One region of the Clostridium budayi genome, then DNA from elsewhere that is predicted to be linked to it. Evidence: a T-box and tRNA genes for the amino acid it is inferred to sense, from the RefSeq annotation. Region 1 holds a T-box; the other holds one or more tRNA genes.

Region 1 (12,196 bases):
TATAAAGGATGCTGACGGAAATGTAACAGAACTTCACTGTACTTACGATCCTGAAACTAAGAGTGGTTCTGGATTTACAGGAAGAAAAGTTAAAGGAACAATTCACTGGGTTGATGCTAAAAATGCTGTACCTGCTGAATTTAGATTATATGAACCTTTAATATTAGATGTTGAAGATGGAAATGTTGATAAGAACTTCTTAGAACAAATAAATCCAAATTCAATGCAAGTTTTAAATGGATTCATAGAACCAATTGCAATTAATGGAGCAAAACCACTAGATAAATTCCAAATGGTTAGAAACGGATTCTTCTCAGTAGATAAACATACTAAAGACGGTAAGTTAATCTTCAATAGAATCGTTCCACTTAAGAGTTCATTTAAATTAAAATAATATTTTAAATAAAAAAGTACCTTTAGAAAATTTCTAAAGGTACTTTTTTTCTTAAAATAAATATATTATTATTTATTAATTCTTTCTTTCAGTTACAAGCTTATTAGTAAATGTACTATTCATTTTTTCTGAAATAAATGTGTTATTAAAGAAGTTACTCTTAGCTTCAAATCCTTCTTGAACTGTCTTAAGTCCATCTCTCTCTATTAATGTTTGTTTATCTGAGAAAAGATTTGTTCCAAGTCCTAATTTATCTCCTTCTATTTGTACACCCATACTTGCTAAAATTGTTGGATACATATCAACTGGTGAGAATTTTCTATTGTTTACTCTAGTTGTTGTAGTAGCTGGGTTAAGTATTAAGTTAAATACTGTTCTATGATATGATTTATCAAAATCCTTAAAGAATTTCTTATCCATGCTTAAATGGTCTCCTGTTACTACTATTGTTGTATCCTTATAGAATGGTTGTTTTTGAATCCATTTTATGAAGTTAACTGCTTCTTTTGTTGAGTAAGAAATAACATTTGCATATTGTGATGCATGTTTCTTAGCTGCATGTTTTGATAAATAACCATCTGGGAAGTGCGTATCTGCAGTTTCCATTGTGAAATTAAATGGCTTTCCAGTCTTTGATAAACGTGTTATTTCATCTTTAGCATATTTATATAACTTATCGTCTTCAAATCCCCACCAAACGTTATAGTCTTGTGGTATTAATTTCTTTTCTTTTGCAGCCTTATAGTCAAATATGTTAAAGTCACCATGTGTTCCAAAGAATGTAGTTAATCCTCCAAAGTCAGCATCTGCACCAAACATTATTGTTTGTTCATATCCTTGTGCTTTTAATATATCTCCTATACTAACAGCACCTGGTAAGAAGCTACCTGATTTACCATAAGAGTTACCCCCCATTGGAATCTTAAGAGGAAGTCCTGTACTCATATTAACCATTGATGCTACTGACCAACTTGATCCATAAGTTTGATATGGTCCTCCAAATTTATTTGATTCTGAGAAGTGAATTCCTTCCTTAGATAATTCAGTAAGTTCTGGCATTAAATTTTCCTTCATATATCCACCTAAATCTTTAGATAGATATGAATTTTCTACTGATTCTAAATAAATATGAATTAAATTTCTCTTCTTCTCTGGGAAAGACATCTTAACATTACGTGGATCGACATAATTATCTTTTATGTAACTTGAATCTGAAACATAAGCTTTATAAACTTTATCTAAGCTTAATTTCTTTGCTCCATATGTTACTCCACCAACAAGGCAAATAATTGAGAATATAAAAGTTATTATTCTTAAATATTTTTGATTTAATATTCTTCTTTTAACATTTTTGATATTTAAAAATACATCATATTTAAAGTTTAAAACTATTAAGAATATTACAATACAAGCCACCCCTGTAAATACTGGTGTCATCATAATCTCCGCATACATATCAGAGCTTGTACCTTTAATTGGTGAATTTAAATTGAATAAAAATTGCTCTGGCGTGATATTTCCAAAGTAATCAATAAACCATTTAGAAAATGATACGAAAAATACACCTATACCAACAAATATAACTGATATAACTTTTATTAGTGTTAGTTTCCAACTTCCTTTAACTTCCGCTTTAGCAAAAGTTACTTTTGAATTAATCATTCCTTTTACAGCTAAATATATTAATCCGCAAATTAATGCAAATATAATATATTTAATTGAAAATGAAGTTTTATACATATTACCTTTAAGTACATTATGTTTATTTAATACAAACTTTAATATACTTAAAGATACTATATTAAGAAATACTAAGCATATAATGAAATCCTTTATGGTGCTTAAAATTCTTTTTTTTCTTTCAAATATAAGATAATTCGCAAGAGCTATTATTACTCCAGGAATTAAATAACTTATTATTTGCATAAGTCCCCCTCCAAATTATTTAATTTAAAATTTGTGTAAATTCATACATAATTATATCATAATGTACTTATTTAATATATAGAATTTACTTCCTATTGAATTTATTCTATATTTTTTAAATTTTATAATACTTTTTTTTAAATATATGAAAAAAGACACATTTATTTTTATTATTTAAAACTAAATGTGTCTCTCTCTTGCTTTTAATTTATATAATAAATTATATTTTTTCTATATATTAGCGAATTTCTTAAATCTATCTCTAACTTTATCTTCACCCATTATTTGCATTATTGTATAAAGATCAGGTGTATTTGTTCTATGAGTAAGTGCTGCTCTTACTGCTCCTGCAACATCTGAAACCATTCCTTTGAAGTTTTCTGGATTGCTCTTATATTCTTTTCTATTTGTTGCGTATCCAAGTTCTACAGCTAAAGCTTTAAGTTCTTCAAACCAAGTTTCTTGATCTGTGTTAAAGTTATATACTTTAGCATAGTTTTCAATTATATTCTTAGCATCTTCTAAGTTTAAAGTCTTTGGTAATTCTACATCTTCTGCTGTTTCTTTATCGAATAATTCATCAAAGAAGTAGAATATCTTTTCACGAACTTCATTCCATTTACCGAAGTCTTTTCTTGGCTTTGGACCTTCTTTATCTATGTTGAATACTTCTTTCATCATAGCTTCTTTTTTAGTTACTAAATCGTACATTTCTTTATCAAAGTCTTTAGCCCAAGCTACATAGTAGTCGTAAACTACTTCAGGTTTCATCTTACAAATTACATTTTTACTTACATCATGAAGTTTAACTATATCAAATAATGCTCCTGATTTACTCATCTTTTCAAGTGAAACTGGGAATTCATGATAATCTGCATCTGGATTTTCAGCTCTCCAATCTTCAAAGCTTGAGTTTATAATGTTTAGTAAGTATTCTATAACTGAAACTGATGGATATCCTTCTTCTCTATAGTAACTTACAGCACTTTCTGGATCTTTTCTCTTTGAAAGCTTTCTCTTTGAACCATTTTCTGTTTTCATTATTGTTGGAACGTGAGCATAGTTTGGTCTCTTAAATCCTAAAACATCAAATAATTGAAGATGTGTTGGAAGTGATGATAACCATTCTTCTCCTCTTATTACGTCTGTTGTATGCATTAAAGCATCATCAATAACGTGTGCGAAATGGTAAGTTGGAAGTCCATCTGATTTAATTATAACAACATCTTGAAGATTTTCTGGGAATGAAACATCTCCTTTTATTAAATCGTGGAATTCTATTCTTGCATCTTCTTTTCCTGGTGATTTTAATCTTATGATATATTCTTCACCATTTTCAATTTTCTTTATTGCTTCTTCTACAGGAAGGTCTCTATATATTGCATATTTACCATAGTATCCTGTAGTAATTTTTTCAGCCATTTGCTTTTCTCTTATTTCATTTAATTCTTCTGTTGTACAGAAACATGGATAAGCAAGACCTTTTAATAATAAGTCTTTAGCAAAAGCTTGGTATATATCTCTTCTTTCACTTTGCTTATATGGACCATAAGCTCCCTTATCAGTATTTTCCCCTGTTTGACCTTCATCAAAATCCATACCGAAATTATGCATTGTAGCTATTGTATCTTCTATAGCTCCTTCAACTTCTCTCTTTTGGTCAGTATCTTCTATTCTTAAATAGAATACTCCACCACTTTGATGAGCTAATCTTTCATTAATTATTGAAGTATAAACTCCGCCTATATGTTGGAATCCAGTTGGAGATGGTGCATATCTTAAAACTCTTGCTCCTTCTGCTACTTTTCTATCTCCATATTCTTTTAAGTAATCTTCTCTAGTCTTTAAATCTTTTTTAAAGATTAAATTTGCTAATGCTTCTCTACTCATTACATTCATCACCTTTCTTATATTAAAAAAAGCCTTTTCATCCTAAACTTTTTAGGACGAAAAGACTACTAACTTCTCGCGGTACCACCTAAATTAACTAAAGAATATTATATATTCTTTAAGTTCACTTATCTTTCTCTATAAGGGGAGATAACCCAGAACTTACTACAAGAAATTTCTCTTTCGGTTCTACGCTCCAAAGCTTCCTTCTATGATTTTATTTATTAGGATCTCACCATTTCCTAACTCTCTTTGAAATAAAGGTTCATATACTCTTCTTCTTCATAGCACATATATTATTATTCTAACTTTCGTTTATAATTATACCCTTATTAAATATTATTGTAAACATCATAAATTATGAAATAATTATTTCATAATTTTATAATTGTGACTTTTTTTATTCACACATTATGTCATATTTTAAGTGAAATTGCATTATTAAAATATATAAATGTAATTATTTACACACTATATATTTTTGCAACAAAAAAACGCAACCCTTGGGGCCAGGTTGCGCTTTAGCAATAAGCAATAAATAAAAAGGGGGCTATTTATTCCTTTTATTTATCCTTGCAATAGTATTATATGTTACTAGTTTATAAAATGCAAGTAATTTTATAACTTTTATTCATTTTATGGAAATTTATGAATGATTTTCTTGCAGTCTTTCCCATCATTCGTTAAAAGCTTTTTAATTGGGCTAATTCTTCCTCTGTCAGTTCTCTATATTCGCCTTCTTCTAACTCTTCATCTAAACTTAATCCACCAAATTCTATTCTCTTAAGATATACAACTTTCTTATCAACAGCTTCAAACATTCTTTTAACTTGATGGAACTTTCCTTCTTGAATTGTTAAGTTAATTTCTGAACCTTCATCTGATGCATTTAATATTTCAAGTTTTGCTTCTTTGCAAACATAACCATCATCTAATGTTATACCTTTCTTAAATGCTTCAATATCTTTTTCTGTAACTTTCTTATCTATTTTAGCATAATAAACTTTATCGACTTTCCATTTAGGAGATATTAATCTATGATTTAATTCCCCATCATTAGTTAGTAATAATAATCCAACTGTATCTTTGTCTAATCTTCCTACTGGGAAAGGATCAAAAGCTTGATGGTCAATTTCTAAAAGGTCTATAACAGTTTCATCTCTATTATCATGAGTTGCAGATATAACACCATCTGGTTTATTCATCATAAGATATATGTACTCTCTATAGAAAATTTCTTCTCCATTTATTTTTATTACTGACTTTTCTGGGTCAACATTCATAGAACTATCTTTTACTATAACTCCATCAACTTCTATTAAGCCTTTTCTAGCTATAGCTTTTATTTCTTTTCTACTTCCATATCCTAAATTTGATATAATCTTATCTAATCTTTGCACCTTTATAAACACCTCTTACTTTCCTTAATTAAGTTTCATCTTATTGTATTATTAATTTAATGAAAAAGCAATTTTACTTAGTTTAATATAAAAAGTAAAAGAAAGTGGCATTTTAAACCACCTTCTTTTATACTTCAAATTCATATACTGAATAATCTTCATAATTAACTCTTTTATAAAAACTTTTTGCAAGAACCATAACTTTGTACTTTCCTTTTGAGAATGGAATAAATGTATAATATCTTTTCTTACTATAACTTTGAGCTTTTACCCAATTTCCTTTTTCCATTAAGTAAAACTCATAACAAACATCTTTTCCACCTGAGCTTTCAGCCCAGAAATTAACTTCTTTATTTTGTATAATTCCTTCTTTACCAACAGTTATCTTCGTATCAGTAACTGGAGTTGCTTCATGAACATATATGCTTACTTCCTTTTTAGTATCATACATACCTTCACATTTAATATTTTTAGCATATACTTCAAAAGTATACTTACCTGCGCATTTTGGTTTTACAACAAGCTTTTTGTTATTCATAAAACCTGTTTCTTCAACTTCATGTCCATTTATTTTAGTTGCAAAATTAACTAATACATTTTTAGTATTTTGAACTATAGCTTCAACATCAATTTTGTCTCCAACTAAAAATGTTTCTTTACATGGTAGTAATATATAATCTATACTAGCTGCTATATAATCTTTAATATTTATAAATAAACTTGATTGTGCATCATAATCTTCTAAAGAGAATTTATCTTTAACTCTTATATCAATTTCATAATCGCCTTTTTCTTCTGGAGTGAAGTTAAGCCAATTTGTTTTCCCATAATCTATTCTGTCAACTTCTCTTCCATCTCTAAGTATTACAAACTCATATAAAAGTGTTGAGCCACCTTCTGCTATTACTCTAACGTTTATTGGCGTCTTTATTAACGCTTCTCTTCTTTGGTCTGAAATTACATCTAAAATTCTTATTGGTTTATCACTTTTTTTATCAATATCAAATAATATTACTTTCTTATCTTCATAGTCTCCTTCATAAGAAATATCTTTAGCATATAAAGTTACTTTATATGATCCCTCTTCTTTAGGACACCAATAAAACTCTTTGCTTCTTGTATAACATGAATCTTCTGCTATAGGACCTTCAACTATATATCTATAAACTAGTTCTCTTCCACCTTTAGCTTCAGCTTTAAATGTTATATCTGTTCCTGAAGCCTGTGGAGATTTTACATCTGCTTTAAAGCTTCTTATTTTAACTTCATTGTATGGAGTTACCTTATACACCATAACGGCTCTATCATCGTATTCTTTATTTGAGAAAATATCTCTCATTAAACATAATAGCTTGTACTCACCAGGTTCACTTTCTTGGAAGCTAACTATTCTTCTTGATGAGAAATCTTGTATGCATACTACTCTTCCTTCACTATCCATTCTTACGAATTTAAATAAAAGAGGTCTCTCTTCTCCACAAGATGTTTCAACCTTAAATACTAGCTCTTCATTTAATAATAATTGTTCTGTTAAGCACTTAAAATCAGTCAGTTCAATTTTATTTTTTTCTTTTACATTAATTTTTATTATTTTAAAATCATCTACATTTTCCTTAGAATCAATTCTTTTACATTCTATTAGAATTTCTTCTTTACCTTCTTTAGTAAGGGTATATAATAATATATTATTTGTTGAATAGTCTCTAATTGGTTCCCAACCAACTTCAGCTCTTCTCCAAAATCTATATAATAACGTTCCCTCTTCTCCTATTACTTCTATATTTGCTTTTTCTCCAATAAAATATTCTTCTTTACCTATAATAATATCCTTAATCACTTTATCTTCCCCTGCGTACTTTCCTATTATATATTCTTCTCTTGCTAAATATTCAAATGGTTTATCCGAACCCTTTCTTTTACCTTGTACCATGACCATATAGTTTCCATCTTCTTTTGGAGTCCAAACGCAAGAACTTTTATTATTAAATTCCTTTATAGTATTCCATACTCCATCATTACCAATTATAACTTTAAAATCTATCTCTTCCTCAAATTCAACAGCAATCTCAATATTTTCATTAGCTTGCTGAGGACTTTTTTTATCAAATAAAATATTCATTCCACCCATACACTTCACCCCATATAAAAAACTCCTATCATTTATTCTATTATACTACAATACCATTTTTTGTAAATATTTTTCCATAATTCTCTTTTTTATTATACATCATTTCATACTATGATTATATAAATAGATTATTTTCTTTATAATATATAAAAATAAGACTTATATAAAATATCAAAATTATTTTATATAAGTCTTAAGAATTTAAATTATATTCTATTATTGCTCTTAAATTGTTTAATAATCTTTCTTCATCTTCAAAGCTTCTTTTCTTAGGGCCTTTAAATCTACCACCAGCTTTTCTTATTTTTTGAGATACATGTCTTTGTTCTAATAATAAATCTATATTTTCTTCAGAATAAATTTTCCCTTTAGGACTTATTACTTTAGAACCTCTTGGAAGGCACATTGCTGCAACCCCATAATCTTGAGTTATTACAATATCACCATCTTTAGAATTGTTTACTACATACATATCTACGCTTTGAAAGCCACTATCAACAACTACAACTTTTGAATAATCACTTTGTATATAATGATGGATATCAACAAATATATTTACTTCTATTGCATATTCTTTTGCTAAATTTTCAATTTTGGAGATGCTTGGGCAAGCATCTCCATCAATTATTATTTTCATATATTATTTTAACTTTTCTTCTAAGTCAGCTTTAAGATCTTCATATCCTGGCTTTCCAAGTAAAGCGAACATGTTCTTCTTGTAAGCTTCAACACCTGGTTGGTTAAATGGATTAACACCTAAGATGTAACCACTTATTCCACATGCTTTTTCGAAGAAGTAAACCATTTGTCCAAAGTAGTATGGAGTTAATTCTGGAACGTTTAATACCATATTTGGAACTCCACCATCATTATGAGCTAATAATGTTCCTTGGAATGCTTTGTGGTTTACGAAGTTCATATCTTTTCCTGCTAAGAAGTTTAATCCATCTATATTGTCTTCTGTAGCTTCTATTATAACTGATTCTTGTGCTTCTTCTACATTTATAACAGTTTCGAAAAGATCTCTTCTTCCTTCTTGGATGTATTGTCCCATTGAGTGAAGGTCAGTTGAGAAATCAACAGCTGCTGGGAATATACCCTTGTTGTCTTTTCCTTCTGATTCTCCGTATAATTGTTTCCACCATTCATTGAAGTAGTGAAGTGATGGTTCATAGTTAACTAATATTTCTATTAATTTTCCTTTATTGTATAAAGCATTTCTAGCTGCTGCATATTTGTAACAATCATTTTCCTTAACTGAAGGATTCATGTATGTTTCTCTTGCATCAGCAGCACCTTTCATCATTTCGTCGATGTCAACTCCAGCAGCTGCTATTGGAAGTAACCCAACTGCTGTTAAAACTGAGAATCTTCCTCCAACATTATCAGGTATTACGAATGTTTCGTATCCTTCTGCATCAGCTAATGTTTTAAGAGCTCCTTTTGAAGCATCTGTTGTAGCGTAAATTCTCTTCTTAGCTTCTTCTTTTCCATATTTCTTTTCTAAAAGGTCTTTAAATATTCTAAAAGCTATAGCAGGTTCTGTTGTAGTACCTGATTTTGATATTACGTTAACTGAAATATCCTTTCCTTCTACAGCTTGTAATAATTGTTTCATGTAAGTTGCACTTATATTATTTCCTACATAGAATATTTGAGGTGCTTTTCTATCTTCTTTTGATAATACATTATAGAAGTTATTTGTAAGCATTTCTATAGCTGCTCTAGCTCCTAAGTATGATCCACCTATTCCTATTACTACAAGAACTTCTGAAGTTTCTTGAATTCTCTTTGCAGCTTCTTTAATTCTTGAAAATTCTGCTTTGTCATAGTTAACTGGTAGGTCAATCCAACCTAAAAAGTCATTTCCTGCACCAGTACCTTCATGTAATTTCTTGTGTGCTGATTGTACTAAATCCTCCATGTATTCTATTTCTTCCATTTGTAGATATGGAGCTACTTTAGATAAGTCTAATGATAGTCCTTTAGTCATAATCGCGTCCTCCTTTTTTTATAAGTAGTTTATTCTCAGCATAAATTTATCTTATGCTGTAAAGTATATATTTATAACCCACAATTCCTTTTGATTAAAAAAATCTTATAAACTTTCTTAATTAAAAGGGCATTACTCATATATTGTACAACATATCCTTTACATATAAAAGCGTAATATTAACAATAATTTAAATTTTCCATACTTATAATTAACCTAATTAGCATATATTTCTATACCAACAAAATAATATGAAATTTTTTATTTTAATAGTAAAAATTTGTTTTTTATTTTATTAAATTTATACTTACTTTTTTAATCAATACTCCAATATAAATTAATTTTTATTGATATTATACTTATAAAATTTTTAAAGAAAGGATGATTTTTATGAAAAATTCTAGATTTCAAGCTGTGCTTATTTCATTAATTATCGGTTTAGGCGTAGGTAGCAGTGCTACTTATATAGTAGACAATAATAATCATAAGCTCCCTAATGCAGTTGAAGTTAATACTTCTTCTGAAGCTTCAAATAAAGATTTTGTCAATGGAAATCTTTTAGCTGTAGCTTGGCAGCAAAATTCTGGTGAGGTAAATGCCTTAAGATACCAAGCGTATAATTCAGCAATGAATTATGTAGATAAATTAGTAAAAGAAAAAACTACTAAACCTTATGCAGTTACATTAGATATTGATGAAACTATTATTGATAATTCACCTCATGCTGGCTATGAAATAAAACATAGTGATCCTTATTCAAGCGAAAACTTCAATAAATGGATTCAAAAAGCAGATGCTAAAGCAATACCAGGGGCTAAAGAGTTTACTGATTATGCAAAAAGTAAAGGTATAGAAGTATTCTATGTATCTAATAGAAAAGAAGATATTCACTTAGATGCTACAATTAAAAATATGAAAAAATTAGGCTTTGTAAATTCTGACAAAGAACATATACTATTAAAAACAAACGATAGTGACAAGGCCCCTAGATGGAATAAAATCAAAGAAAAATATAATCTTGCAATGTATTGTGGAGATAATTTAGGTGATTTTCCAAATGGTTATTATAACAAATCAAATGAAGAAAGAAATAAAATAGTAAAAGAACAAAGTAAATATTTTGGAAGTAAGTACATAGTATTACCTAACCCAGTTTATGGCGATTTTGAAAATGCCCTTTATGGATATAACTCAAATAAAACTCCTAGTGAAAAAATACAAGATAGATTAAATTCTATAAAATCTTTTAAATAATTCTATAGAATTAAAATTTATAAAAATAAGAGTATGAATTAATTCATACTCTTATTTTGGTATATTAATTTATCTTATTCCCATTCAATAGTTGCTGGTGGCTTAGAAGTTATATCATACACGATTCTATTAACTCCTTTAACTTCATTAACTATTCTTCTACTTACAAGGTCTAGTAAATCATATGGTATTCTAGCCCATTCTGATGTCATAGCATCATTTGAAGTAACAGCTCTAAGTGCTATTGTATGACAGTATGTTCTTTCATCTCCCATAACTCCAACTGATCTGATGTTTGGAAGACAAGCAAAGTATTGCCATATTGTTTCATCAAGGTTTGCATTTGCAATTTCTTCTCTGAATATTGCATCAGCTTCTCTAACTATTTCAAGCTTTTCTTCTGTTATTTCTCCAAGAACTCTTATTGCAAGACCTGGTCCTGGGAATGGCTGTCTCCATACTAATTTGTGAGGTATTCCAAGTTCTTCTCCAACTGCTCTAACTTCATCTTTAAATAATTCTCTTAAAGGTTCTATTAGATCAAATTCCATATCTTCAGGAAGTCCTCCAACATTGTGGTGTGACTTGATTACAGCTGAAGTATCAGTTCCACTTTCAACTATATCAGGATAAATTGTTCCTTGAACTAAGTAGTCAATTTCTCCAACCTTTTTAGCTTCTTCTTCAAATACTCTTATGAATTCTTCTCCAATTATCTTTCTCTTAGTTTCAGGATCTGAAACTCCTTTAAGTTTACCTAAGAATCTATCTTGAGCATTAACTCTTATTATGTTCATATCGAACTCTTTCTTAAATACTCTTTCAACAGTATCTCCTTCATCTTTTCTAAGTAGACCATGATCAACGAAGATACAAGTTAAGTTGTGTCCGATTGCTTTGTGTACTATCATAGCTGCAACTGATGAATCAACTCCACCTGATAATGCACATAATACTTTTTTATCTCCAACTAATTCTTTAATTTCTTTTATCTTTTCTTCTGCGAATGAAGCCATTGTCCATGACTTTTCTAATCCACAAATTTCATATAAGAAGTTTTGAATCATTTTTTGTCCAAATAAAGTATGTTCTACTTCTGGAGCTTTTTCTATGTAATCTGTATGACTCATGTAGCAGCTTCCTACATTTTCAATTCCCTTAAATAATTTTGAAGTGCTATCTAAGTTAATTTCAGTTTTTCCGTATTCTCT
Region 2 (12,196 bases), 470 kb from region 1:
ATATGGAGTTAATACTGGAAGATCAAGAAGATGTGGATGGCTTGACCTTGTAATCTTAAAGACTTCAGTAAGAGTTAGTGGATTAACTTCACTTGCAGTAACTAAGATAGATACATTAGCTGGATTAGATAAGATTAAAGTTTGTGTTGGATACAAATTCAACGGAGAAATTATTGATTACTTCCCAGCAAGCTTAGAAGATTTAGCATTATGTGAACCAGTTTATGAAGAATTTGATGGATGGGATGATAGCGTAGCAAATGCTAGAAGCTATGATGAACTTCCAGAAAACGCAAAGAAATATATCGAAAGAATAGAAGAATTCACAGGTACAAGAGTATCAATAGTTTCAGTTGGTCCAAAGAGAGATCAAACTATGAGAGTTAAAGAACTTTAATTCCGACTATTTGACTTGACTTTAATAATTGTATAAAATATAATCTTTTTATATAACATAATCATGCAAATACTATTTATTAAAGAGGTGAATCAAATGATAACTAAAGATATGACAATCGGAGAAATAATACGTAAGCAGCCATCAGCTGCAGAAACATTAATGGCTTTCGGAATGGGTTGTGTTGGATGTCCATCAGCTCAAGCAGAAACATTAGAAGAAGCTGCAAGCGTACATGGAATAAATTTAGATGCTTTAGTAGAAGCTTTAAATAACAGAGAAATGTAATTAGATTTAATAAGGTGTAGAGTTAGTAAGTTAACTCTGCACCTTATTTTTTATTATTAATTATATAAAAATATTTACATATATTGTAAATAAACTCAAAAGATTGTACAATATAATTGTATTAATTTTTAGGGGGAAAATAATGCTTTACGAACATTATGGGGAAAAGTTAAAAATAAAAGAAAAAGGAAATAGGTTATTAAATTTTATATTAGATCCAATAGAAAACAATATAGAATCAAAGAGAAAATTAGCTATTTTAAGCATTATAGTTATAAGTATATTGACAATATTAGGTTCAATAATAGATTTTAAGTATAAGATAAGGGAGTCATTTATGACCATAATGATGTGGGAGTTAGTATTTAATTTATTTAAGATATCAATTTCTACATTAATTATATATATATTATTTGATGATGATATAAGGGATAAAAAGGGTATTAAAGGGGCATTAAATTTGATTTTAATACCTTCTATAGCAAGATTGATTATATTATTTCTAGGGATACTCCTTTCACCAATAAGTCTACAGATTATGAATATTTCAAGCACATTAGCATTAGCCATATTTATAATAATTTTATATATAAATTTAGATAAAATGGAAGCATTATCAAGGAATAAGGGAATATTTGCATCAATTATAATAGCTATTTTTATATAAAAAATTAAGATTAAGATTTTGTAAAAAAAGATAAGTCTATAGGCAAACATAATATATTTGGTATACAATTAAGGTATTAAAATTTTGAGGTGAGCAAATGGATAATGGATATACCAAACAATATGAAGTTATGTATCGTGATTCAAATTACAAATTAAGATGTAAATTGGCATCAATTGTAGACTTTTTCTGTGATGTTGGAAGTGTTCAAGCAGAATCTATAGGAGATAATATAGATTTTCAATTATCACATGGATGTACTTGGGTATTTTATAAATATGATATAAAAATTCATAAATATCCAAAATACAGAGAAAAGATTAATGTTACTACAATTCCAGTAGGATTTAAGAAGTTTTATGCATTTAGAAAATACCTTATAACTAATGAAGAAGGAGAACTTCTTGCAGAAGCTATGGCATTATTCTTCTTAATAAATATAGAAAAGAGAAGACCAGCTAGAATCTTAAAAGAGCAATACAAAATGTATGGTGCAGACGGAGATATGGATAAAGCACTAGATATGGATAAAGTTCAAAAAATGGAACGTGAAGATTATTATAAAGAATTCCAAATAAGATATAGTGATATAGATTCAAACACTCATGTAAATAATGTAAAGTATATAGAATGGGCTATAGAATCAGTACCAATTGAAGTTGTTAAAGATTATGAAATAAAGAGAATAAAAATAGTCTTTGAAAAAGAAACTAAATATGGAGACGCTATACATGTATCAGCAGAAGTCAATGAACAAGAAGATGGAAGTTTACTTACTCTACATAGAATAACTAATAGAGATGGAGATGAGCTAACTGTTTTAGAAGCTCATTGGGGAAAAGAAGAAAAATAGAAAATGCTACGGCTTTAGCCGTAGCATTTTCTATTTATTAATTGAATTTACTGCAAGATATGCAGAGCTCCATGCCCATTGAAGATTAAATCCACCACAATCTCCATCAACATCTAGCATTTCTCCTGCAAAATATAAGTCTTTAACTATTTTAGATTCTAAAGTCTTTTCATTAACTTCACGAGTATCAACTCCACCTACTGTTACTTGAGCATTAGAAAATTCTTTAGTACCAATACATTTAAATTTCCAATTCTTCATACGATTTATTAAATCATTTTGATATTTCCAATCAATATCGTAGCAAGGGGTATGTATATCGTTAAGTCCGATATCTTTTAGTAAAATAGGAATTAATTTTTTATTTATTATACCAATTAAAGAATTAGATATACTTCTATGAGAGAACATTGCTAAATGACCATAGAAAAAGTTACTAACATCATCTAAAGTTCTATCTTCCATCATATCTAATTTTATCCACAGGTCACAATTGTTTTTTAGGCATCTAGAAACTGTGGATGAAATTTGTAATATTGGTGGTCCTGAAATTCCGTAATCTGTGAATAAAATTTCTCCACTTTCTTCTCTAATAATTTTATTATTAGAAATTAATGATACTCTGCCATCAAACTTTACTCCTGAAAGAGCTTTTAATCTAGGATAATCAAGCTTAAGCTGAACTATACCAGGCATTGTAGGGGTGATTGAATGACCTAAATTTTCAGCTAATTTAAATCCAGAACCATCAGATCCAGTTTTAACAGCAGACTTTCCACCACAGCAAAGTAGAAGTTTGTTTGAAGAAAAATCTTTAAATTCATCATTATCTGTGGATAAAATAAATTTTTTCTTCTTGTGGATAGTTTTCACTTTGCAATTTGTGTATACTGGAATATTTTTATCCTCTAGGGCTAATCTAAAAATATCCACAACTGAAGAAGCTTGTAATGACTGTGGATAAAGTTTACTATTTTCTAGTTCTATAATAGGAAGCCCTATTGATAAGAAAAAGTTTCTTGTATCTTCTATAGAGAAACTTTCTAGTGCATCTATAAAAAAGTTTTTATTTGAACTATGATAATTTACAAATGGATATTTAATTGAAGCATTTGAAATATTACATCTACCATTACCAGTAGTTAATATTTTTTTACCAACTCTATCTGTTCCTTCAACAATAGCAACATCTATTCCAAGATCTTTAGCTAAAATTGCAGACATAAGTCCGGAAGCTCCACCTCCAACTATTATTAAATCATGATGTATCATATTTAAAATCTTCTCCTTAAAATATACTTTAAATAAATTCTACCATAGTAATAATTATCATTAAAGAAAGGAACAATAAATAAAGAGAGGTAACTTAAGAAAAATATTGCTAAAGTGGATATAATATAAGTCAATTAAAAAAATAAAAGCTACATATAAATAGTATTTTATTTTATCCAATAAAAAATTTTTGTTAAAAATAATATTAATAGGAAATTTAGAGAAATAAATAAGATTATTTAAATATAAAAAAGATATATGTGAAATTTATAAATGCAAAATTGCACGAATAAAAAAGAATTTTAAAATAAAAAGATATTTTTATCGAAATATAGAAATTATTGTTCAAGCATTGACGTGCCTAGCTTAGAGGGTGGTGTACTTATTAAAAAATAACTACAAATATAAAGTAAGACGAATAAAAAAAGAAAAAAAATAAAATTTATTTAAAAAAAGTGTTGACACTTAAATTGATTTTATGTAATATAGTCTATGTGATTAGCGCACTTATGTGAAGAGCGGGTCACAGGAAAAGATTCTTAACATGGCTCCTTGGTCAAGCGGTTAAGACACCACCCTTTCACGGTGGTAACAGGGGTTCGATTCCCCTAGGAGTCACCATTTTATTTTGGGCGCATAGCTCAGCTGGGAGAGCATCTGCCTTACAAGCAGGGGGTCACAGGTTCGATCCCTGTTGTGCCCACCAAAATAAATTTAAATTGTAATATGGCTCAGTAGCTCAGTTGGTTAGAGTGCCGGCCTGTCACGCCGGAGGTCGAGGGTTCGAGCCCCTTCTGAGTCGCCAATTTAAATTTATTAAAAGCTATAATGATAAGCTGGCGTGGCTCAATTGGCAGAGCAGCTGACTTGTAATCAGCAGGTTATCGGTTCAAGTCCGATCGCCAGCTCCATTTAAACTTTTTAACTTAATATGGCTCCTTGGTCAAGCGGTTAAGACACCACCCTTTCACGGTGGTAACAGGGGTTCGATTCCCCTAGGAGTCACCATTTTATTTTGGGCGCATAGCTCAGCTGGGAGAGCACCTGCCTTACAAGCAGGGGGTCACAGGTTCGATCCCTGTTGTGCCCACCAAAATAAATTTAAATTAAATATGGCTCAGTAGCTCAGTTGGTTAGAGTGCCGGCCTGTCACGCCGGAGGTCGAGGGTTCGAGCCCCTTCTGAGTCGCCAATTTAAATTTAAAAAACTATAGATGATAAGCTGGCGTGGCTCAATTGGCAGAGCAGCTGACTTGTAATCAGCAGGTTATCGGTTCAAGTCCGATCGCCAGCTCCATTTAAACTTTTAACTTAATATGGCTCCTTGGTCAAGCGGTTAAGACACCACCCTTTCACGGTGGTAACAGGGGTTCGATTCCCCTAGGAGTCACCATTTTTTTTTTGCTTATATTTTGGGCGCATAGCTCAGCTGGGAGAGCACCTGCCTTACAAGCAGGGGGTCACAGGTTCGATCCCTGTTGTGCCCACCAAAATAATTTAAATTAAATATGGCTCAGTAGCTCAGTTGGTTAGAGTGCCGGCCTGTCACGCCGGAGGTCGAGGGTTCGAGCCCCTTCTGAGTCGCCAATTTAAATTTTAAAAAACTATAGATGATAAGCTGGCGTGGCTCAATTGGCAGAGCAGCTGACTTGTAATCAGCAGGTTATCGGTTCAAGTCCGATCGCCAGCTCCATTTAAACTTTTTAACTTAATATGGCTCCTTGGTCAAGCGGTTAAGACACCACCCTTTCACGGTGGTAACAGGGGTTCGATTCCCCTAGGAGTCACCATTTATTTTGGGCGCATAGCTCAGCTGGGAGAGCACCTGCCTTACAAGCAGGGGGTCACAGGTTCGATCCCTGTTGTGCCCACCAAAATAAACTTAAATTAAATATGGCTCAGTAGCTCAGTTGGTTAGAGTGCCGGCCTGTCACGCCGGAGGTCGAGGGTTCGAGCCCCTTCTGAGTCGCCAAAAAGAAGTAAGGTTTACCTTACTTCTTTTTTATATAAATTTCTATAAAATACTAACTCCTAATATAATATTACTTATTATATTAGGAGTTAGTATTTCTTTTTTTGTGTAAAAATAGAATAGTATTAATCACATTAGCAATTTTTTTGTCATATATTAATAATAACTAGAAATACGTATTAAAAAAATCAAAAACACTTCTTTAGAAAAGTTCTAAGATATACATACATTTTTTTATATCTTAGAAAGGAGATTTACAAAGATGAAATTAAAAGAAGCAAATTTAAACTCTTTAGTAAGAGTTATAAATATAAATGCAAGAGGTGAACTTAGAAGAAGGTTTTTTGATTTGGGAATAATAGAGGGAACAAATATAGAAGTTTTGTTTAAAGGTCCATTTGGAGATCCTGTAGCCTACTTAGTAAGAGGTACTGTAATAGCTTTAAGAGAAGAGGATGGTGAAAAGATAGAAGTAATAGATTGCTAAAGGAGACTGTATGGGTTTAACAAAAAATTCCACAGGAATAAAAATATTATCATCTAAGAAAAATAGAGAAAAAAGCGAAGACTTAGTAATTGCATTAGCAGGAAATCCTAATGTAGGAAAAAGTACAGTATTTAATGCATTAACAGGAATGAATCAGCATACTGGAAATTGGCCAGGTAAAACAGTAGCAAATGCTGAAGGTTTCTTTGAGCATAAAGGTTATACTATAAAGGTAGTAGACCTTCCTGGAACGTATTCATTATTATCTAATTCAGAAGAAGAAGAAATAGCTAGGGATTATATATGCTTTAATAATCCTGACATTGTAGTAGTTATATGTGATGCTACTTCACTAGAAAGAAACTTAAATCTATTTTTTCAAATATCTGAAATAACTAAAGATGTTATCTTATGTGTAAATTTAATGGATGAAGCAGAAAAGAAAGGAATAAACATAGACCTTGATGAATTATCAAAACAAGTTCATGCGAAGGTTATAAGTTCTTCTGCAAGAGATGGAAAAGGTATTGATGAACTAAAGAATGCAATATTAGAAAAACAGAGTATAGGTGATCATATTCTAATAAAATATGATTCTGAAATAGAAGAAAATGTAGAGAGAATAGAAAATGATTTAATTAATCTAATAGATAAGGAAGATATGACTAAGAGAAGACTTAGATGGATATCTCTTAGGTTATTAGAAGGAAACGAAAAGATAAGACAATCAATAATTAATAATTATAATATAGATGAGGAATCAATTAAAAAAATATTAGATAGAGTTGAAATATTAAAATCTAAAGAAAAAACAAAATTAATAGAAGATAAAATAGTTAAAAAGCTAGTTATTGAATCAGAAAGAATAAAAGATAAGGTAGTAAAAGCAACTTCAGGATATGATAGGTTTCAAAGAAAATTTGATAAAATATTAGTTTCTAAGAGAACAGGAATTCCAATAATGATACTAACATTGTTAGTAGTATTATGGATTACTATAACTCTTGCAAACTATCCATCGGAGCTATTATCGAACATGTTTGGTAAAGGAGAAGACTTTCTTAGAGAATTTTTTATGAATATACAAGCACCTGCATTTGTAAGTGGAATATTAATTGACGGTATATATGTAACTTTAGCTTGGGTTGTATCAGTAATGTTACCACCAATGGCAATATTCTTTCCAATGTTTACTTTACTAGAGGACTTAGGTTATCTTCCAAGAATAGCATTTAATTTAGATAAATGTTTTAAAAAATGTTGTTCTTGTGGTAAACAGGCTCTTACTATGTGTATGGGACTTGGATGTAATGCGGCAGGAATAATTGGTTGTAGGATAATCAATTCTCCTAGAGAAAGACTTATAGCTATAATAACTAACGTATTTATGCCTTGTAATGGAAGGTTCCCTATGCTTATAACTATATCTTCAATATTTATTGGTGGAATGGTTGGCGGTATAAGGGGTGGATTTATTTCTGCACTAACAGTAACATGTGTAATTATATTAGGTGTATTTATGACATTAATGGTATCTAAGATATTATCTAAAACTGTTTTAAAAGGTGTGCCATCTAGCTTTATACTTGAACTTCCAAGCTACAGAAAACCTCAGATAGGAAAGGTTATTGTAAGATCAATATTTGATAGGACTTTATACGTTTTAGGAAGAGCTATAGCTGTTGCTGCTCCTGCTGGAATAGTTATATGGGTATTTTCTAATATATCAATTGGAGATGGAACACTTTTATCAGTATGTGCTGATTTCTTAAATCCATTTGCAAATATGATAGGGGTAGACGGCTATATATTAATGGCTCTTATCTTAGGATTCCCTGCAAATGAAATAGTAATGCCAATTATTATAATGAGCTATTTAAGAGCGAATAAAATGCTTGAATTAGAAAGCCTAGTAGAACTTAAACAATTATTAGTTGCTAATGGATGGACATTATTAACCGCTATAAATACAATGATACTTTGTCTTATGCATTATCCATGTGGTACTACTGTATGGACCATTAAGAAAGAGACAAAGAGTATTAAGTGGACAGCTTTATCTGTAATATTACCAACGGTACTAGGAATTTTAGTTTGTTTTGTAGTAACTCAAATCTGGAGACTTGTAGTATGATTTTTAAAATAAAAATTTCTCCTCCACTAAAGTGGAGGAGAAATTAATTATCTTTTTGATAGATTTAACTTAATTCTTATATCATCAGAATAAAACTTTTGTAATTTAAAATTACCTAATAATCTAGATGATATTCTTTCACTATAATGCTTAGCAAGATCCGCTAATGTAAAATTAGTTGATATAAGCATTTTCTTTTTCTTTAATAATTTTCTATTGATTAAATTAAATAATTCAGTAGCAACAAAATCATTTAATTGCTCTGAACCTAAATCATCAATTATAAGTAAATCGCAATCTATTAATAACTTTTCTAAGTATTCATTATTATTAAATTTAATATCCCTAAGTGCTCTTATTAATTCATCAGATGTTTTGTATACAACTAAATATCCTCTATCTAAAAGTTCTTTAGCAATGCAGTAAGAAAGAAAAGTCTTTCCACTTCCAGCAGTTCCGTAAAATAATAGATTATCTGAACTCTTGCTGAAGTTTGGAATAAAATCTTTCATAATATAGTTTAAGTTATTTTTCATATTAGTCTTAGCTGAATATTTTTCTCTTGAATCTTCTCTTGAAGAAGAGAATAAATCTATATTAAATTTACTAAAGTTATTATCCTTTAGTATTTCTTGAAGTTCTGAATCTTTATAATATAGTTTAACTAATTTATCTTTATAGCAATCACATTTTTCTACGCCAATGTATCCTGTATCTTGACACTTATTACATCTATAATGCATATTAAGATATTCAGGAGAATATCCACGTTCAACTAATGCTTCGCATTTTTTTGCTCTTAGGTCAGTTATTTCATCTTTAATTTTTTTAATATCCTCTTCAGTAGTATTAGATTTTAAAATAGTCATAGTAAGTTTTAATGAAAGTTTATGAATCTCATTATCTAATTCTAATATTTGAGGATATAGAGCTTTTATTTCAGCACGTCTTTCTCTAAGTTGTTTCTCTTCATTAGCTCTTATTTTTTGATAAACATCCATTAGTTCAGATTGATATCCTTTAATCATCGTTATCCCATCCTAACAATTTCTTTTCAAGAGAATCATAATCATATTCTCTTTGTTTAAAGTCATTAAATCTTAATGCTTTACCGTTATTATTGTTATTGTAGTTATTCTTGTATTGTTTATTATTTTTATTAGTATTTTTATCTTTAAGTGCAATGTCTTCTAATGTTCTAATATTATTTTGATTCCATTTGGATAAAATACCGTCTATATATTTAAAGTCAGCTCTATTTAATCTTTCAAAACAAATATCACAAGCTTTTTGTATTATATCCATATTGAATTTATAAATAAATAGCCATTTTTCAAGCATTTCTTCTTGAGGCTTCATAACTTCAGAAGTGTTCATTCCAAGGTAAGAAAGAATTCTTCTTATTTTAGACCACTTATCTTCATTTTGTTTTATATGATGTTGTGCTTCTTCAACAGTCTTTATATTCATATCATGCCAAGACTCTGCAACTTTTTCGATATATCTAAAATTATTTTTACCCTTAGATGAGCAATACTCAATTAGAATAAGAATAAGTTCAGATGGGAATGCAAAATCACGTTGCCATCCTAAATATATCTCCATTTCCTTGCTAGATAAAGGTCTTGCAAGAATCTTTTCTATATCTTTAAGCATATCAGTTGTTTCACTGTTATTTAAAGCTTCTAATATATTTATATTTTCTCTTGAATTTTCGATACTTTCTTCATCAAGAGATAAAAATTCTATACTAAAATTATTCATTTTATCTATAGGAACGAGTTTAATAACACCTTCATCATTCCAATAGTTTAGTGCATTCATAATGTCTGATTCTAGTAAGTTTAATGTTGATGCTAATACAGAAGAATTAACCCCTGGTTCACTAGAAATATTATATTTTAACATTAACAGATAAACCTTAACAAATTCACCACGAGCTTTTGGCATGTATTTTTCTAAAAATACATTACTTACAGGTGTGAAGTTTAAGGCATTGTTTTTAAGCATAAAAGTGCTCATGGCGCATATCTCTACCTTTCAAATTATATTTAAAACAATAATATCTTTATTATTGCATATATGTAAACTAATTATAACAAAGTGATGTAAGGATAACAACTTAGCGAAAAATAGAAATGTATAAAATTTATTTTATTGGATAAGTTAAGAGATGTGTTACAAATTTTAAAGAAGGAGACATTTATGAGTTCGAGTAAGAAAAAGAAAATAATTTTAACCATAACATCATTTTTAATGATTAGTACTTGGCTTTATGCATATTTAGAATCAAGTACGAAATCTTTTGCAGCATATTTAGGGGATGTGTTTATAGGATATTCTTTAAATAAAGAAAGTATGGAGGAGAATTATAAGAATGTAATAGATAATTTAAATAGCAATTTAGATGAGAATGAAAAGATTGAGGCTTCAAGATTATCGTTTAAGAGATTAAATGAGGAGGCAAGTCAAAGTACATATAATGAAATTAAACAAAATATAGTAAGCTCAATAGAAAAAGATGTAACATTAAAAGCATTAAAGATAGACGGTAAAAATATAGGATATGTAACAAATAAAGATGAATTTAATAATGCAATTAAAAAAGTAGCAAGTATGTATTCAAATAAATTAAATATAGATGAAAATAAAATAACATCTATTAATGTTAAAGGAAATATATCTTTTAAAGATGAGAAGGTAAATATATCTAAGCTTAGCAGCGAAGAAGATATTGCAAATAATATTATTAAAAATAAATCATTAATTGATGTTGATATTGTAGTAAATGATACTAGATTAGTCGATATTGAACCATCAGTAAAAATAGAAAGATCAGAAGATTTACTAGTTGGAGAAAGTAAAGTTACAGAAGGTAAGAAGGGTAAAAAAGAGCAGAATATAAATATAACTTATAGAAATGGTGAGAAGAAATCTGTAAGCGTATTATCGGAGAATATAATAGAAAAAAGTAGTAGTAAAGTTATTACTAAAGGCACAAAAAGCATATTAAATGGAACAAATGCTGTATTTACAAGCCCAACTAGGGGAGGGACTATAACATCTACATTTGGAGAAAGATGGGGTAAAAATCATAATGGGTTAGATATAGCAGGAAATACAGGAGATCCAGTTATGGCTGCTTTAGATGGTAAAGTAAAGAGTACATTTTATGAGAGAGATGGTTATGGAAATGTAGTAATTCTAGAGCATGAAGGTGGTATTGAGACTAGGTATGCTCATATGAGTAAGATAGGTGTAAAGACAGGTGATACTGTTAAAAAGGGCGATATAGTAGGCGAAGTAGGAAGTACAGGAAGAAGTACAGGGCCACATCTACACTTTGAAGTAAGAGTAAATGGAAGCCCTGTAGATCCAGAAAAATATATAGATTAATTATTGAAGAAGCTTATTAAAATCAAAAATACCGACTCCTACATTTGTTTTAGGAAGCTCTTTAGGATCGCAAGCTAACTCTAATACGGATAAAACATCACTAAAGCTAAATGATTCTTTAAATTCAAAAATTAGCGCACATACAGCGGATATAAAAGCGACGGATAATGACGTACCGCTAAATGTTTTATAGTTGGCATCAAGTTTTTTAGGATATAATTTGATGCCATCTTTTTCTGAAATAAAGTTTTTATCAGAGTTTAATGTTGTTATATTAATGCAAGCTGAAACTAAATTTGGTTTATGAGTCTTTCCATAAGGTCCTTTTGAAGAATAAAGGTATGGTGATGAAGTTTTTTGATTGATTCCACCAACCGTTATGCAATTTTTTAAAGTGGCAATCCCCATAATATTATTATAATTAGAATTTGTACTTCCACTTGGGACAATAGGTACAACTTTATGCCTAACAGCAAAGTCAAATACTTTATCAAAAGCATCAATTATATAAGTATTATGGTTTAAAAGTTCAAAGGGTAGGCATAAAACCTTAATATTTTTCTCTTTTGATAGTTTCACAAGACTTTCTATGCTGTAAATTATATCAGAGGCATACCCTTTACCTAAGGCATCAAAGGCTTTAAAACAAACCAAACTACTAGAGGGTGCTATACCCCTATACATCCCATCAGAAGATATACCGCTTCCGCATATAATACCAGCCATTGCAG

The links. The T-box of region 1 lies ahead of gltX (glutamate--tRNA ligase). A T-box ahead of a tRNA ligase gene usually reads a tRNA of that ligase, here a tRNA-Glu.
Region 2: it has a tRNA-Glu gene. The T-box ahead of gltX (glutamate--tRNA ligase) is inferred to sense a tRNA for this amino acid. The anticodon was not compared.

Annotation. Positions count from the first base shown of each region.
Region 1 covers NZ_AP042456.1:2,744,136-2,756,331, forward strand. Annotated here, with positions in the region: gene ACZ5TJ_RS13300 (glutamine--tRNA ligase/YqeY domain fusion protein) at 1-394, shown strand, start outside; gene ACZ5TJ_RS13305 (LTA synthase family protein) at 470-2,320, opposite strand; gene gltX (glutamate--tRNA ligase) at 2,552-4,210, opposite strand; T-box leader at 4,260-4,505, opposite strand; gene ACZ5TJ_RS13315 (pseudouridine synthase) at 4,894-5,610, opposite strand; gene ACZ5TJ_RS13320 (triple tyrosine motif-containing protein) at 5,738-7,738, opposite strand; gene ACZ5TJ_RS13325 (YaiI/YqxD family protein) at 7,932-8,375, opposite strand; gene ACZ5TJ_RS13330 (glucose-6-phosphate isomerase) at 8,379-9,731, opposite strand; gene ACZ5TJ_RS13335 (5'-nucleotidase, lipoprotein e(P4) family) at 10,122-10,985, shown strand; gene guaA (glutamine-hydrolyzing GMP synthase) at 11,060-12,196, opposite strand, start outside.
Region 2 covers NZ_AP042456.1:190,856-203,051, forward strand. Annotated here, with positions in the region: gene ACZ5TJ_RS00865 (adenylosuccinate synthase) at 1-397, shown strand, start outside; gene ACZ5TJ_RS00870 (DUF1858 domain-containing protein) at 494-685, shown strand; gene ACZ5TJ_RS00875 (hypothetical protein) at 828-1,352, shown strand; gene ACZ5TJ_RS00880 (acyl-[acyl-carrier-protein] thioesterase) at 1,450-2,205, shown strand; gene ACZ5TJ_RS00885 (BaiN/RdsA family NAD(P)/FAD-dependent oxidoreductase) at 2,236-3,477, opposite strand; tRNA gene ACZ5TJ_RS00890 (tRNA-Glu) at 4,024-4,098, shown strand; tRNA gene ACZ5TJ_RS00895 (tRNA-Val) at 4,108-4,183, shown strand; tRNA gene ACZ5TJ_RS00900 (tRNA-Asp) at 4,206-4,282, shown strand; tRNA gene ACZ5TJ_RS00905 (tRNA-Thr) at 4,313-4,388, shown strand; tRNA gene ACZ5TJ_RS00910 (tRNA-Glu) at 4,411-4,485, shown strand; tRNA gene ACZ5TJ_RS00915 (tRNA-Val) at 4,495-4,570, shown strand; tRNA gene ACZ5TJ_RS00920 (tRNA-Asp) at 4,592-4,668, shown strand; tRNA gene ACZ5TJ_RS00925 (tRNA-Thr) at 4,698-4,773, shown strand; tRNA gene ACZ5TJ_RS00930 (tRNA-Glu) at 4,795-4,869, shown strand; tRNA gene ACZ5TJ_RS00935 (tRNA-Val) at 4,891-4,966, shown strand; tRNA gene ACZ5TJ_RS00940 (tRNA-Asp) at 4,987-5,063, shown strand; tRNA gene ACZ5TJ_RS00945 (tRNA-Thr) at 5,094-5,169, shown strand; tRNA gene ACZ5TJ_RS00950 (tRNA-Glu) at 5,192-5,266, shown strand; tRNA gene ACZ5TJ_RS00955 (tRNA-Val) at 5,275-5,350, shown strand; tRNA gene ACZ5TJ_RS00960 (tRNA-Asp) at 5,372-5,448, shown strand; gene ACZ5TJ_RS00965 (FeoA family protein) at 5,711-5,935, shown strand; gene feoB (ferrous iron transport protein B) at 5,946-8,069, shown strand; gene ACZ5TJ_RS00975 (ATP-binding protein) at 8,117-9,097, opposite strand; gene ACZ5TJ_RS00980 (DnaD domain protein) at 9,090-10,091, opposite strand; gene ACZ5TJ_RS00985 (peptidoglycan DD-metalloendopeptidase family protein) at 10,275-11,465, shown strand; gene ACZ5TJ_RS00990 (S8 family serine peptidase) at 11,466-12,196, opposite strand, start outside.